DNA from 2 places in the Gilliamella sp. Gris3-2 genome. Region 2 is predicted to be linked to the other one. Evidence: riboswitches for the same ligand, from Rfam matches in the RefSeq annotation. Region 2 holds a riboswitch; the other holds the start of a gene.
The links. Region 2 has a riboswitch for preQ1 ahead of queD (6-carboxytetrahydropterin synthase QueD). Riboswitches for the same ligand answer to the same signal wherever they lie in the genome.
Positions count from the first base shown of each region.

Region 1: it holds a riboswitch for preQ1, as region 2 does, so the genes downstream of both, queF (preQ(1) synthase) here and queD (6-carboxytetrahydropterin synthase QueD) in region 2, are expected to answer to the same signal.

Region 1 is NZ_LZHB01000028.1:113,706-121,620, forward strand. It holds gene A9G32_RS05275 (hypothetical protein) at 107-916, opposite strand; gene hemN (oxygen-independent coproporphyrinogen III oxidase) at 1,116-2,486, opposite strand; gene yihI (Der GTPase-activating protein YihI) at 2,812-3,312, opposite strand; gene coaA (type I pantothenate kinase) at 3,481-4,416, shown strand; gene A9G32_RS05295 (DUF1090 domain-containing protein) at 4,435-4,884, shown strand; PreQ1 riboswitch class I at 5,050-5,094, shown strand; gene queF (preQ(1) synthase) at 5,098-5,571, shown strand; gene queC (7-cyano-7-deazaguanine synthase QueC) at 5,598-6,254, shown strand; gene A9G32_RS05310 (7-cyano-7-deazaguanine/7-aminomethyl-7-deazaguanine transporter) at 6,301-6,981, shown strand; gene A9G32_RS05315 (hypothetical protein) at 7,297-7,915, shown strand, end outside.
Region 2 is NZ_LZHB01000071.1:25,020-32,934, reverse strand. It holds gene rluD (23S rRNA pseudouridine(1911/1915/1917) synthase RluD) at 1-391, shown strand, start outside; gene pgeF (peptidoglycan editing factor PgeF) at 397-1,167, shown strand; gene A9G32_RS10250 (DUF1176 domain-containing protein) at 1,311-2,378, opposite strand; gene A9G32_RS10245 (7-carboxy-7-deazaguanine synthase QueE) at 2,487-3,101, opposite strand; gene queD (6-carboxytetrahydropterin synthase QueD) at 3,104-3,526, opposite strand; PreQ1 riboswitch class I at 3,530-3,575, opposite strand; gene clpB (ATP-dependent chaperone ClpB) at 3,861-6,431, shown strand; gene A9G32_RS10230 (lysine/arginine/ornithine ABC transporter substrate-binding protein) at 6,857-7,645, shown strand; gene A9G32_RS10225 (ABC transporter permease) at 7,649-7,915, shown strand, end outside.

The DNA of each region.
Region 1 (7,915 bases), on a different contig from region 2:
TGCTGTTTATTTTGTTTAAAAAAATAGGGCGATGTTATCGCCCTAGGTATAAAATTTAAATATTTAAAAACAAACTGATTTCACTATTCTTGATATCATATCTGGATTAAGAGAGAGCTTCTTTTAATGCCTGCATTTCATTATAGGTAAAATCACAGCGCATAAATTCTTGGTCAAGAAGAATAGGAACAGAGTTGCTTTCTCCAACTACGGCCAACACATTACATTTATTTCTAATCTTATCACCTATAATGATTGGTCCACCGTTTGAGTCTTTATTAAAATTGGCTGCATATTTAGCATTTATTCCTTGTGCATTGCTTGCACGATATAAGGCAGTTATTATTTTACCATAAGAGACTAGTTTAACTGGTACAATAACAGGTGTTAATTTTTGCCCGTTAATTTCCTTGATAACTTTTATCATTTTATGTGTTCTTAAGAAACATCCTAAACTCATCCATGTAACCAACAACAACAAAAGAATAAGACCAGTAGTAGCCACAAATACAGTCCGCATATTATCAATAGCTAAATTGATTGTTACTAGTGATGGATCATCGGCCGAAGCGACAGTTACAACTTGATAATTTCCTTTTTTCCCCCCAATGAAAGTATAATCACGCTTAATAACTTGTCCTGTATCAGTGGTAATTTTTACTGAACAGTTATCAACAATACGTCTTGCACGACATGTTCCTTCTACATCATAGTCAACCACAACTGGATTCTGTGATATTTTATAATCATCAATTAATCCAGGATAATTTCTTATGGCCATAAATAAAGCTAACGCAAAGAGAAGTATTGCTGCAAGTAATCTTCTTATTTGATGTAATGAGCTTTCTTGCTTTAACTTCATGACTTTTAAAGAGCGAGTTGGAAATACTTCTACTAATTTATTCATCAATGCCATTTTATCAATATACTCCTTATTAAAAATAAAAATTTCATGTCTAAAGGCTAAAATTGTGAATTTAAAAGCTAACCTTTAATCACAATAAAACAAATAATTTATTTGTTATTTTTTATTAAATTAGACTAAATATTAACATAATATTTACTTTGTAGGAATTACTCATATTGTTTACAGCAATTTGACAAACGACTTCAAATTAAATAACCCTAGAAAACTGCTGCTGCCTTGCCATTTTTCGCATATAAATATCAAAGCACATACAAATATTGCGTATCAATAAATGTCCTTTAGGTTGGACTTCGATTATATTGTTATTGATTGTCACTAATCCATCTTTTTGCAATGGCGCCAGTAATTTTAAATCTTCAGCAAAATAATCATCAAATTGAATTTGGTATTGTTGTTCAATAACATTTTTATCTAAATGAAAATGGCAGATAAGCTGTTTTATCACATCACGACGAATCTTATCGTCACGATTTAAGGTGAATCCTTTCCATAATCCATGTCCTTTTTGCTCAACCTGAGTTTGATAGATTTTTAGATCTTTCTGATTTTGCGCATAACTATCACCTAACATACTAATGGCCGACACACCAAGTCCAAGTAAATCAGCATCGCCTTGAGTTGTATACCCCTGAAAATTACGATGCAATTTATTTTCTTGTTGAGCAATAGCTAATTCATCAGAGGGCTTAGCAAAATGATCCATACCGATAAAGTGATAACCAGCTTCGGTTAACTTTTTAATGCTAGTTTGTAGGATCTGCAATTTTTGATTGGCATTAGGCAAATCATCATCTTTAATTTTTCGTTGGGCAGCAAAACGGCTCGGTAAGTGGGCATAATTAAATACACTTAAACGATCGGGAGAAATATCAATCACTTTATTGAGCGTTTCGGCAAAACTTTCAATGGTTTGTTTTGGTAGGCCATAAATTAAATCTAAACTAATTGAGTGAAAATTATTTTTACGTGCTTGATTAATAAGAGACCGTATTAATGTTTCATCTTGTTCACGATTAATTAGGCTTTGGATTTCGTGATTAAAATCTTGAATTCCCATACTTAGCCTATTAAAACCAACACTTGCTAAATGGTCAATTGTTTGTTGTGTTATTTCACGCGGATCAATTTCGATGGATAGTTCGGCATTAGCAACAAAATTAAAATGCTTTTTTAACGAGGTAATCAATCGAGTAATTTCAGCATCGTTTAAAAAAGTTGGTGTACCCCCTCCCCAGTGCATTTGTGTTACCGTGCGATGTTTAAATAATTTTGCGCGTTCGGCAATTTCAATATCTAAAATGTCAAGGTATTTGGTAACTTTTTGTGTTTGGCGAGTAATAAGCTTATTACAACCACAGAAATAACAAAGCTTATGACAAAACGGAATATGCACATAAAGCGATAACGGTTTTGTGGGATAACGAGTTGCCGCCGATAAAAATTCTTGCTCATTAAATTTTTCGTTAAATTCAAGTGCAGTAGGGTAAGAGGTATATCTTGGGCCAGAATAATTATATTTTTCAATTAACGCTTGATCCCATAATTGCGTATCAGTCATGCTTTTTACTTCCGCTTATGTCTATCTTTAGTGTTGTTATTTTTATGAGTTTTTACTATTGCTTTTTGTTGGTTCTTGATTTTGGTTTTAATTTTGATTCGATTAGTTTTATTTAAATATAACAATGTGCAAATCAATAACCCAAAATATAAACTTAACATAATTAATATTGGCACTATGAATTGCTCACTTTTAATTATTAATTGACTGAATAAAAGTAATGGATTCTAAGTTTAAATTATCAGTAGGAATATTACTTTTGGATGATATTCCTACTCATATCAAGACACATACTATCACGATTGCTAATTATATTTTCCTATTATTAGTTTCGTTTTAATAAACTAACAATATCTTCTTTCTTTTCGTCTAATTCATCAAAATCATCAAAGTCGTCATCAGTATAACCAAGCTCTTGCATCAGTTCATCGATACGATTCAATTTGCTATCAAGATAAATTTGTTGATCTTTAGTGAGTTTGGCTTTTTGCTCGACTAGATCAAGTAACATATCTAATTTTGGATCGTTCTCTAATTGTTCTAATTCTTGTTGAGGTGATAAAATCGTTTTAATTGTTTTAGATTGTTTAACAGGTTTTTCTATATTGTTAGAATCTTCAACAATTAAAGAAATAGGTTTTTTGCTCCCCACTCTTGGATCTTTGGTTGTTTTTGTCGAATTTTTATTTTTATTATTATTTAGTTTATTAAAGCGAGAGCCACTTGGCAAACCTTTGTGTTTGCGTTTACGCTTCAGTTCCCGAGATTCTTCATTAATCTCTTGACGGCTTTTTTTAGCTTTCTGTTTTGATTTATTTTTTAACATAAAATCTCTGTCTAATATTAGGGTTAATCATTTTACAAACGTATTTTATCAGTAAGTCCAAAATATAGCTATGATGAAGACGTCATGCTAATTTAAGATTGTAAAAAAATAAATTTATGTATAATCTGAGACGAATAAATTTGTTAGACCGAATTAGAGAACAATAAAATGAAAAATCACTTAAGCCCTTATCTGAAATTCAATCGTCAAGAATGGGCTAGCTTACGTAATACGGTACCAATGACTTTAACAGCAGAAGAATTAGTTTCGTTACAAGGTATTAATGAAGATTTATCCATGGATGAAGTGAGTGAAATTTATTTACCTTTATCTAGATTACTTAATTATTACATCAGCAATAATTTTAATCGGCAAGCTGTTTTATCTAAATTCTTAGGTAAAAGTCAAAAAACACCTTACATTATTGGCATTGCAGGCAGTGTTGCTGTAGGTAAAAGTACTACCGCTAGAGTACTACAAGCATTATTAACCCGTTGGCCTGAACATCGCAAAGTATCTTTGGTAACAACTGATGGTTTTTTATATCCAAATAGATATCTTGAAGAACATGGAATAATGAATAAAAAAGGGTTTCCTCAGTCTTACGATATAAAAAAATTGCTTAATTTTGTTGCTGATATAAAATCAGGACAGGCACAAGTTAAAGCACCCGTTTATTCTCATTTAGTTTATGATATTGTCGAAGATGAAGAAATCGTTATTGATAGTCCTGACATTTTGATTCTTGAAGGTTTGAATGTACTGCAAAGTACACTGAATTATCCACAAGCGAATAACCGAGTTTTTGTTTCGGATTATGTCGATTTTTCAATTTATGTTGATGCTGATATGTCATTATTACATGATTGGTATGTAAATCGGTTTTTAAAATTTAGGGAGGGTGCATTTAGCGATCCTAACTCTTATTTTAATCACTACTCAAAACTTCCAGAACATGAAGCTACAAATATTGCCAATCGTATTTGGCGAGAAATTAATGAATTAAATTTAGTTGAAAATATTTTACCTACAAAAGAACGAGCGAACCTTATTCTAACTAAAGGTAAAGATCATAAAGTCAATTGTGTTCAATTAAGAAAATAAAATTAAGGAAAAATTCGTATGAAATCAGTAATTCGGTTAGTAAGTAAATTGAGTGTCATTACGTTAGCTATCTCATTATCATTTGGTGCTTATGCTTCAAATGAACAACTAAAGGGACTTACGTGTGAAAGCAAAAAACAGGCTATTGAAAAACAGATTGATTATGCTAAAAAAAATAATAATTCTCATCAAATCCAAGGGCTTGAAAAATCATTACGTAACTTAAATAAGCATTGTTCAAATGATGATTTAGAAGCCAAATATAAAAAAGAGATTAACGAAAAATCAAATAAAGTGGCTGAAAGAACTAAAGAATTAGAACAAGCAAAATCAAAATCAAAAGCGAAAGATAAAGATAATGAACAGAAAATTGTCAAACAACAAACAAAATTAGCTGATGCTGAAAAAGAACTTAATAAAGCTAAAACTAAATTATCTGATTTTTATAAAGAATTGGGAGCTAAATAAACGATATCAGGCAGAGTATTTCCCGATTCTTGATTTATTTGCTCTTCAACGATATTTTATTATTAACACCATCAATAGTTATTGTTGACGGTGTTAGTTTTACATTTTTTATAAATCTATTGTCATACTAGACTTTTTAAAGCAAAAAGAGTATGGTGTGCGCCTTGTTACGTGGTTCGTGAACCTCCCACGCTAAAAAACTAAGGAAAAATAATGAGTAAAATTACACTACTAGGCGATCAGTCTGTTCGCTATCCAACAACCTATTGCCCTGAAATACTCGAAACGTTCGATAATAAACACCCGAATAACGATTATTTTGTTAAATTTAATTGCCCAGAGTTTACTAGTCTTTGTCCTATCACGGGGCAACCTGATTTTGCGACAATTTATATTTCGTACGTACCCAATATTAAAATGGTCGAAAGTAAATCGTTAAAACTCTATCTGTTCAGCTTTCGGAATCATGGCGATTACCACGAAGATTGTATTAATATCATTATGAAAGATCTTATTAAATTAATGGATCCTAAATATATCGAAGTCTGGGGAAAATTTACACCTCGTGGCGGCATTTCGATTGATCCTTATGCCAATTATGGCAAATCGGGTACTCATTGGGAACAAGTTGCGGCTAATCGATTAGCCAATCACGACATGTATCCAGAAAAAGTGGATAATCGCTAATTTAATCTATCTTAACAGGAACATTAATGCAAACTCGTAAAGCACTAGTTATATTTTCTGGTGGGCAAGACTCAACCACTTGCTTACTGCAAGCCATTGCTGATTATGGACGTGAAAACGTTCAGGCAATCAGTTTTCGCTATGGTCAACGCCACGCAATAGAGCTTGAAAAAGCCAAATGGATCGCTGATGATCTTGGTATAGAGCAAACTGTCATTGATACATCAGTTATCAAACAAACTACAAATAATGCGTTGATTGATGACGCTCAAGAAATTAAAGCCGCTCAAGATGGCGATTACCCTAATACCTTCGTTGATGGGCGTAATATGCTTTTTTTACTTTTGGCTGGCTGTCATGCTAAGCAACAAGGAATTTCTGACATTATTATTGGAGTTTGTGAAACCGATTTTAGTGGTTATCCAGATTGCCGTGATGTCTTTATTAAATCAATGAATGTATCAATGAATTTAGCCATGGACTATGCGTTTAATCTCATCACGCCACTGATGTATTTGACTAAAGCGCAAACGTGGGAAATGGCTGATAAACTAGGTTATCTTGATTATGTTCAAAAACATACCCATACCTGTTATTACGGTGTTGAAGGGGGATGTGGTAAGTGTCCAAGTTGTTTATTGCGCAATAAGGGCCTACAAGAATATATGGCTCAAGCTAAATAAATTCATTCATCATTGGGTTCTCTCACCCCATTAAAAAGGAAAAAAGATGTACTTAAATGTTCATTCAGAATCGATAGAAAAAAGTTTTACCTGTAAACAAAAACAAAAAGCGCTTTACTGGTTGGCTTTTTTTCACATATTAGTTATTGCTTCAAGCAATTATTTAGTCCAAATTCCATTCGAAATTTTTGGTTTTCAAACAACTTGGGGGGCATTCACTTTTCCGTTTATCTTTTTAACTACCGATCTGACTATTCGAATTTATGGTGCTAGTTTAGCCAGAAAAATCATTTTTGTTGTAATGATTCCTGCATTGTTATTTTCATACCTGATTTCGGTACTATTTTTTGAAACCCATTGGGTTGGATTATCAGCATTGACGGAATTTAATAGCTTCGTATTTCGAATTGCATTGGCAAGTTTTGCCGCTTATTTAGTTGGTCAACTAATGGATATTACTGTTTTTAACTATTTAAGAAAAAACAAATCATGGTGGGTTGCCCCAACAGCATCAGCAATATTTGGTAATGGTATTGATACTATTGTTTTTTTTGCTATCGCATTTTATCAAAGTAACGATGAATTTATGGCAAATCATTGGATCGAAATTTCGTTAATGGACTATAGTTTTAAAATTCTAATTTGCGGATTATTCTTTTTGCCACTTTATGGTGTCATTCTCAATTTTATCCTAAAAAAGTTAGTTGCAATGCCTAGAAACAATTAATCATTAAAATCTAAATTTTAGTTACTCACCTAAATAAACATAAACTCATTTATTTTTTTGATGAGTTTTATGTTTAATATTGAAAAATACACTAATATTTCACAACACTCAAAGGTCAATATAGCCTTTTATCCTGCGTCGGGCAGCCGAAGGCTTCATTCTGCATCCTGTGCTAGGTTTTTAGAAAATTTTGCCAAAAACTAGCGCTTTAGTATTTAGTTAGCTATAATTTTGATTATTTTATGGCAAAACGCAGCTCATTAAAAAATAAACAACTATAAAAATAAAACACAAATTAACAGGAGGTTAGATATTGTGTGCTATAATAATAACAGGCATTGGCAGTGCTATACCTTAAATCTATTTAAGTTTTACCGTAATCAAAAACAAACTCCATTTTGCTTTTTATTATCAAATCTAGCGAAATCGCCAAGATTGCCGTCGATTTCCAACTTGTTATCCAAATTAGCCATAGTTTTTGCACCATTGTTGTTATTGCCATATTCAGTGAGTTCGCAGGCGTTGTTAGCTCGGACCTCACAGGTTATTAACGGCTCTGCGCCGTATTTGACGCTTGATGGTGGCGTCACTAAATTAACTACAACTGATGATTTAATAAGTATTAAGTTATCGGACGGTCAAGTTTTCACTCCACAAAATAATAACTCAGCGATGACGCCAATTCATTTACCTAATGCAGGTGATACGCTTGCTAATATTGAAATGATAGTTCCACCATCAACCGACTCTGTGAGTATAAGTAGCTTGGTAACACAAGGTAATTGGGGAGATGATGATGGAGATGGACAGGGAGCTAATAGTGTCACTGCGACAGGGAATATATCAGTATCGTTTACTGATAAAAATAGTAATGCCGTTAGTCGCAGTGATATATTAGATATTTGTAATGCACCTTATAGGATAACATTAAGTA
Region 2 (7,915 bases):
TACACATATGGCTGTATTCCCAACGGGTAAACCAGCGGTTACCCATTATAGAGTGATGGAAAAATATCGCCTACATACACGTTTGCGATTGCGCTTAGAAACAGGGCGAACTCACCAAATCCGAGTGCACATGGCACATATTGCTCACCCACTAATTGGTGACCCACTCTACGGTGGAAGACCAAGGCCGCCTAAGGGGGCTAGTGAATCTTTTATTCAAACTTTACGCGATTTTAATCGCCAAGCATTACACGCTACCATGTTGCGATTATATCATCCTATAACAGGTGAACAAATGGAATGGCATGCTCCTATTCCTGAAGATATGCAAAATTTAATACAAGCTTTACAAGAAGATACCGAACAGCATAAAGATGAACTAGATTGGTGATGAATATGATTAAATCGATTTACCCATATTGGACAGCCCCAAAAAAAATTCATGCCTTTACTTCAACACGAACTGGTGGTGTTAGTTTAGCGCCATTTGTAAGTTTAAATATGGGAAATCGAACTGGTGATAATTCAGAACATATTGCTGAAAACCGCCGAAGAATTATTCAAGCCGAACAAATACCAAGCGAACCGTATTGGTTAACGCAAACTCACAGCACAACAGTGCTTGATATATCACAAATTGCTTTACAGCCTCCAACAGGTAACATCGATTCTTATCAAACTTTTGAAGCTGATGGATCATATACCAATCAACCTAAGCAAGTTAGTGTGGTGTTAACCGCAGATTGCATGCCTGTCCTTTTTTGTACAACAAAAGGTGACGAAGTTGCAGCTGTCCATGCTGGTTGGCGAGGATTATGTAATGGTATATTAGAAGAAACAATCAAAAAATTTTCAAGCTCGCCATCAAACATCATTGCTTGGATGGGACCAGCCATTAGTGTCAAAAAATTTGAGGTAGGTATTGAAGTCAAACAACAATTTGAAAAAGTCGATCCAAAAGCACAAGAAGCGTTTAAATTGATCAACCCAACTGAACAAAAATACCTAGCAGATCTATATCTAATTGCCAAACAACGTTTACAAGCAGTAGGAGTAACGCAAATTTTTGGTGGTGATTATTGTACTTATACTGAACAAGATGAATTCTTCTCTTATCGACGTGAAAATAGAACTGGTAGAATGGCATCAATGATCTGGTTTGAATAAAAGAGTTTTTTTAAGCTAAAAACCTTCAATTTTTAGCTGCTTTGTAAAATATTTATAGTATAAAGATCTGCGGTAAATGTTAATATATAAAATTATAATATTTAAACCGCCATAAGATCTGAAGGCTTTCTATTGTTCAATTGTTATTTTATTTCGCTAACAAAAGAAGGTAATTCCCAAGCCCCACCGTCAAAACCTAAGCATTCACCTGTACTTATATTAGAGGAAAGCATAAATTTATGTCCATTCCAAGTCCAGCTAGATTTTTCTAAACAATCTCCCTCACCTCTTAGCTTAGCTATACTGGATATTGTTCCATTTTTGTATGTATTGCCCTCATTATTTATAAATTTTATATTTTTATTACTTAGTTTAGCAGTGTTGGAAATTATCCAATAGGCGTTACCTGAGTTATATGCGCTAAACCAACACCTAGTTTCAAGTAAATCGTGCTTATTATCTAATTTAATTAACCGAAATCTTTTATCATATCCTTGTGTTTCATCATAATAAGGATCTTCTAAATCATAAGCATCACATTTAGCTTCATGTATATAGCGTTTTTTGAATTGAGGGAATATTTTAATTACTTCATTGATATTAAGTTCTTGACTTTGTTCTGGAGCAATTACTTTACCTTTTTTTATAGTTGGTACAGGTATTGGTGCATAAACGTTTGATTCATTTTTATTACCATGTGCTATAACTGCGCCAGTTGTACCAACCCGTCCTTGTTTTTTGTCCATTGTTAACATGACATCATAAAATCCGCCATTGGTATAAAATGATTGACTTCTACTGTTACGGAATATAACTTTCTCATTTTTTGTAAATGCTTGAATAATTTTTGTAGCTTGGAATTGTGACAACTGATAAATATTATTTTGTATTTCTTTTAATTCGCCTAAATACTCTTGATTAATGAATGCAGCCAATGAATTATCTAATTGTTGAGTGTTTTTAATTTCAATACCTTCTTCATCTTCTTCTTTGTTATTTTTTGTTCTAACATAAATTTCAACTGGCTGATTGGCCCCCGCTTTTCGCTGGAATAAAATTGACGATTTTATCACTCCTGTATCAGATATATCACTATATTCTATAACACGACAAGTTAAAGTATTATCACAAACTATATCCCAAGCTATAACTGGAGTTGTAAACAAAGTTAGCAATAAACAATAGCAAAAACGCATGACAGTTAATTCCATATAAATAATTTATATGAGGTTATTATAGATTAAACAATTATTCAATTAAAATTAATAAAACTTCTTGATTTTATGAATATTTAATTAGTTCTCTTTAGTACTAATTTATCATTCTATATTGGCAAACTTGTGGCTTTGCACACTCAAAAGCCATTTATTATTCAGTCGATTTTGGTTGATTTTTCCTAACAACTCTATCGTTTCAAACATATTAAATGCACCATCTTTTTCACAAGGAGATAGATAATAGCGTTTGGCTTGAATATGAGTTTCGATATATTGGCAAAAAGGAATAAAATCGCAGTGATTTTCGGCTACTATGCGTACTTCATTTGCTATTGGTTGTACTATTTTTTGATAGCGTGACTGATAACAAAATTTAGGGCTTAGCGCAATATAATCAATAAGCGGATCGACTTTACCAAGACCGTTGCTTTCAATGGCGATGAAATAACCCGCTTTTTTGAGTGGCAAAAGCAATTCAGGTAACGCTTTAACCATTGTTGGTTCGCCACCTGTAATAATAATATTTTTGCTTTTATATTCGCTCACTTTAGTCATTAAAGCATCTAACGTGAATCGAGTAAATTTTCGAAAATTAGTGTCACACCAGGCACAATTTAAATTGCATCCTGCAAAACGAATAAAAACAGCAGGCATGCCAGTATTATAACCTTCGCCTTGTAAGGATTCGAAGATTTCAACAATACGAAATTCAATCATCATTAACTCCGATGATATTCACAATATGAAGTTGGCGTTTCCCATAGTTTGATCATCGAAACAGGCAAATATTGCGATAAGCAATCAAAAATAAATTTGCTCATTCCTTCTGCGGTGGTTCTACAGGGAAAGGCAAAAATTTTACGATCCATTTCTTGTAGTAACGACGCGATACGGCACTCATTAGGGTTATGTTGATTGTAAAGATAGGCGTGATCTAACGGATCGACAATATGTTGTTTAACTATTAGCTTTAAATCGGCATAATCCATGACCATATCTTGGCTTGAGCCGTTATCAATAAGCTCTCCGCTAATTTCAACAAATAGGCGATAAGTGTGACCGTGCAGATTATGACACTTTTTATTGTGCCCATCTAACATGTGACAAGCATCAAATTGAAACTCTTTGGCTATTTTGAACATTTTATATTCCTAGTTTTTTTTCGTGGGATGGGTTACGAACCACGGTTAGCGAACCTAACAAAATAAAGGTAACAATATAAGGGATAAAAGTGAATTTGTCATCTTACCAGTATATCTTAAAACGAAATTTAGATGTAATTGCTTGAATTGCAAACAGCTTTATTTTTATGTCAATTAATTCTTACATACTTGATAATTTTGTTGTATAAATTTTGTAAAAAATATTTTAACTTTGCTCTTGAAATTTAGGTTGCAACACTCATTTAGATCACATGCAAATGGATTAAATGTGTTAAGCGTTTAATCCAAATTTATTGCTCAGGAGATAAACACTATGAGGTTAGATAAACTAACAAATAAGTTTCAACAAGCTTTAGCTGATGCGCAGTCAATGGCATTAGGTAAAGACAATCAATATATAGAGCCTGTGCATGTCCTATCAGCCATGCTTAATCAAGTAGGGAGTAGTGTAATGCCTTTATTGATTGCAGCAGGTGCAAATATTGTTAATTTACAACAAGAATTAGCTCAAGCTATTGACCGATTACCCCAAGTTCAAGGTGTGGGTGGAGATGTTATTCCATCGCAAGATTTTGTTCGAGTATTAAATCTTTGCGATAAATTATCCCAAAAGAACGGTGATAGCTATATCTCATCAGAACTCTTTATATTAGCCGCTTTAGAAGATAAGGGCAGTTTAGGCGATCTTCTTAAAAGATCAGGTGTTAATAAAGATAAATTTAGCCAAGCAGTTAATCAAGTAAGAGGTAGCGATAACGTGAACGATCCTAATGCAGAAGATCAACGCGGTGCACTTAAAAAATACACCATTGATTTAACTCAACGAGCAGAACAAGGTAAACTTGATCCTGTTATTGGTCGTGATGAAGAAATTCGTCGAACTATTCAGGTATTACAACGTCGTACTAAAAATAATCCAGTATTAATTGGGGAACCAGGTGTAGGGAAAACTGCTATTGTAGAAGGATTAGCACAACGCATTGTTAACCGTGAAGTCCCTGAAGGATTACGAAATAAACGCGTTTTATCATTAGACATGGGTGCATTAATTGCTGGTGCCAAATATCGAGGGGAATTTGAAGAACGCCTAAAAGCCGTGCTTAAAGACTTAGCAAAAGAAGAAGGTCGCATTATATTATTTATTGACGAAATCCATACCATGGTTGGCGCAGGAAAAAGCGATGGAGCAATGGATGCTGGTAATATGTTAAAACCCGCATTAGCTCGCGGTGAATTACACTGCGTGGGAGCAACAACGCTTGATGAATACCGTCAATATATTGAAAAAGATCCTGCGTTAGAGCGTCGTTTCCAAAAAGTCTATGTTGCCGAACCAACAGTTGAAGATACGATCGCTATTTTGCGTGGTTTAAAAGAACGTTATGAACTGCATCACCATGTGCAAATAACCGATCCTGCAATCGTAGCTGCGGCTACATTATCGCATCGTTATATTTCTGATCGCATGTTACCTGACAAAGCGATTGATTTAATTGACGAAGCCGCATCAAGTATTCGTATGCAAATGGATTCAAAACCAGAATCTTTAGATCGACTTGAAAGGCGCATAATTCAACTTAAACTTGAACAACAAGCGCTTAAAAAAGAATCTGATGATGCGAGTAAAAAGCGACTACAAATGTTAAATGATGAACTTTCTGAAAAAGAAAAGGAATATGCTTCACTTGAAGAAGAATGGAAGTCAGAAAAGGCAGCTGTTTCGGGGACTCAAAACATCAAAGCAGAACTAGAAAAGGCACGTACTGAAATAGAGCAAGCTCGTCGAGCTGGCGACTTGAACAAAATGTCAGAATTACAATATGGCAAAATTCCAGAGCTCGAAAAGAAACTTGCTTCAGCAACGCAGTTAGAAGGCAAAACCATGAAGTTATTGCGTAACAAAGTGACCGATAACGAAATTGCAGAAGTATTATCTAAAGCGACAGGTATTCCAGTTTCTAGAATGCTTGAGAGCGAGAAAGATAAACTATTGCACATGGAAGATGCCTTACATAAACGTGTAATAGGTCAAAATGAAGCAGTATTAGCGGTTGCAAATGCGATTCGACGTAGCCGAGCAGGGCTTTCAGATCCAAATAAACCGATTGGATCATTCCTATTCTTAGGACCAACGGGTGTCGGTAAAACCGAGCTTTGCAAATCATTGGCTAACTTTATGTTTGACAGCGAAGATGCTATGGTGCGTATAGATATGTCAGAGTTTATGGAAAAACACTCCGTTGCTCGCTTAATTGGTGCGCCTCCAGGTTATGTTGGGTATGAAGAAGGGGGGTATTTAACCGAAGCAGTTAGACGACGACCATACTCAGTAATTTTACTTGATGAAGTCGAAAAAGCACACCCAGATGTCTTTAATATCTTACTGCAAGTATTGGATGATGGGCGCTTAACAGATGGTCAAGGTCGCACAGTTGATTTTCGTAACACTGTCATAATTATGACATCAAACTTAGGTTCTGACCTAATTCAAGGTCAAGTTGAACTAAGTTATGACGAAATGAAATCTCTAGTGATGACGGTTGTAACCAAACACTTTAGACCAGAATTTATCAATCGTATTGACGAAACAGTGGTATTCCACCCATTAGGTCAAGAAAACATTAAAGCGATCGCAAAAATTCAGTTAGCACACGTTGAAAAACGTTTAGAAGAACGCGGTTACCAATTGGATATTTCGGATGCTGCACTTGAACAGTTAGCTAAGGTTGGCTTTGACCCAATTTATGGCGCAAGACCGTTAAAACGATCGATCCAACAAGAGATCGAAAACCCATTGGCACAACAAATACTGTCAGGTAAATTAGTCCCAGGTAAAACTATTCATCTAGATTTAGTTGGCGGCAACATTGAAGCCCAACAGTGATAAAACTTCAAAAGACAAACCGACCTCTATGGTCGGTTTTTTATACTTGATACAATTTAGTTTACCTATAATACTTAGAATTTAATCAGACAAACATTATTTTCGCAAAATGGATGTCTGATGAATAAAATAACAACAACACAAACCTGAACCCAACAAAACAACTCATTTTATACTTTAACATATAGTTACCTGAAACTTTTTGACAAAATTTTTTTAAAACCGTTTTCAAGGTTTTGCAACCAAAGCATAATCAAACTAGCTTTTTGTTAGTTGTTAAAAGTAACAACTTTAACTATTTTGTCTAGCGTTTTTGCCATTAAGTAATTCTAATTTTATACACCACAATAATAACTTTTTTTTATTATAAAATTACCTTAGAACACGTTATATTATTGCCTTAAATAAAAAAGGAAAGATTAAACATGAAGAATTTATTAAAAAAATTAGTTATTTTTGGTTGTTTAAGCTTGCCAATGGCAAGTTATGCTGCCTTACCTGAATCGATTAAAGTTGGTTCGGATACGTCCTATGCGCCTTTTGATTTTATTGATGCTAATGGTGAAGTTACTGGATTCAACATTGAACTCACGAAAGCATTGTGTGAAAAGATCAATATTAAATGTACTTTTCAATCGACCGACTTCGATGCGTTGATCCCGTCGTTATTATCAAGAAAGATTGATATTATCTCGTCCTCGCTAATGATGACCGAAAAACGTAAAAAACAGATCGCTTTTTCTGACGAAATCTTTATGACTTATTCACGTTTGATTGTTAAAGAGGGTACTAATTTAATGCCTAATGCTGAGTCATTGAAAGGTAAGCGTGTTGGTGTTGAGCAAGGTACATCGCAAGAACATTTCGCCAACGAGATGTGGCGTCCGAACGGTGTAGTTATTGTGCCTTATCAAAATCAGTTACAAGTATTTTCTGATCTAGTGGCAGGTCGTTTAGATGCGGCATTGCAAGATGAAGTCACTGGCAGTTATGCCTTTTTAAAACAGCCACAAGGTAAAGGTTTTATTTTTGCTGGGGATGCTCTAACCGATGCGAACTACTTTGATGTTGGAGTAGGAATTGGTTTTCGTAAAAATGATAATGAGTTGCGCGAAGCCTTTAACCTAGCTTTAAAAGACCTCTTAGCTGATGGCTCCTACCAAAAAATCAACAATAAGTATTTTGATTTTAATGTGTACGGTAATAAAAAATAAACCATGCAGGGGTATATTTCTTTAATTTGTCAAGGTGCATGGTTGACTATTATTTTAGCATTGACATCGCTACTACTGGCCATGATACTTGGTATTGTTTGTGCATTAGGTAAACTGAGTCATTCAAAAGTATGTAATGTGCTTTGTCAGGCTTATACATCGTTAATTCGAGGTGTACCCGATTTAGTGTTGATGATGCTAATCTTTTTTGGCTTGCAGTTTTTGGTTAATAATATAACTGATTATTTTAACGCTCCTTTTATTGAAGTT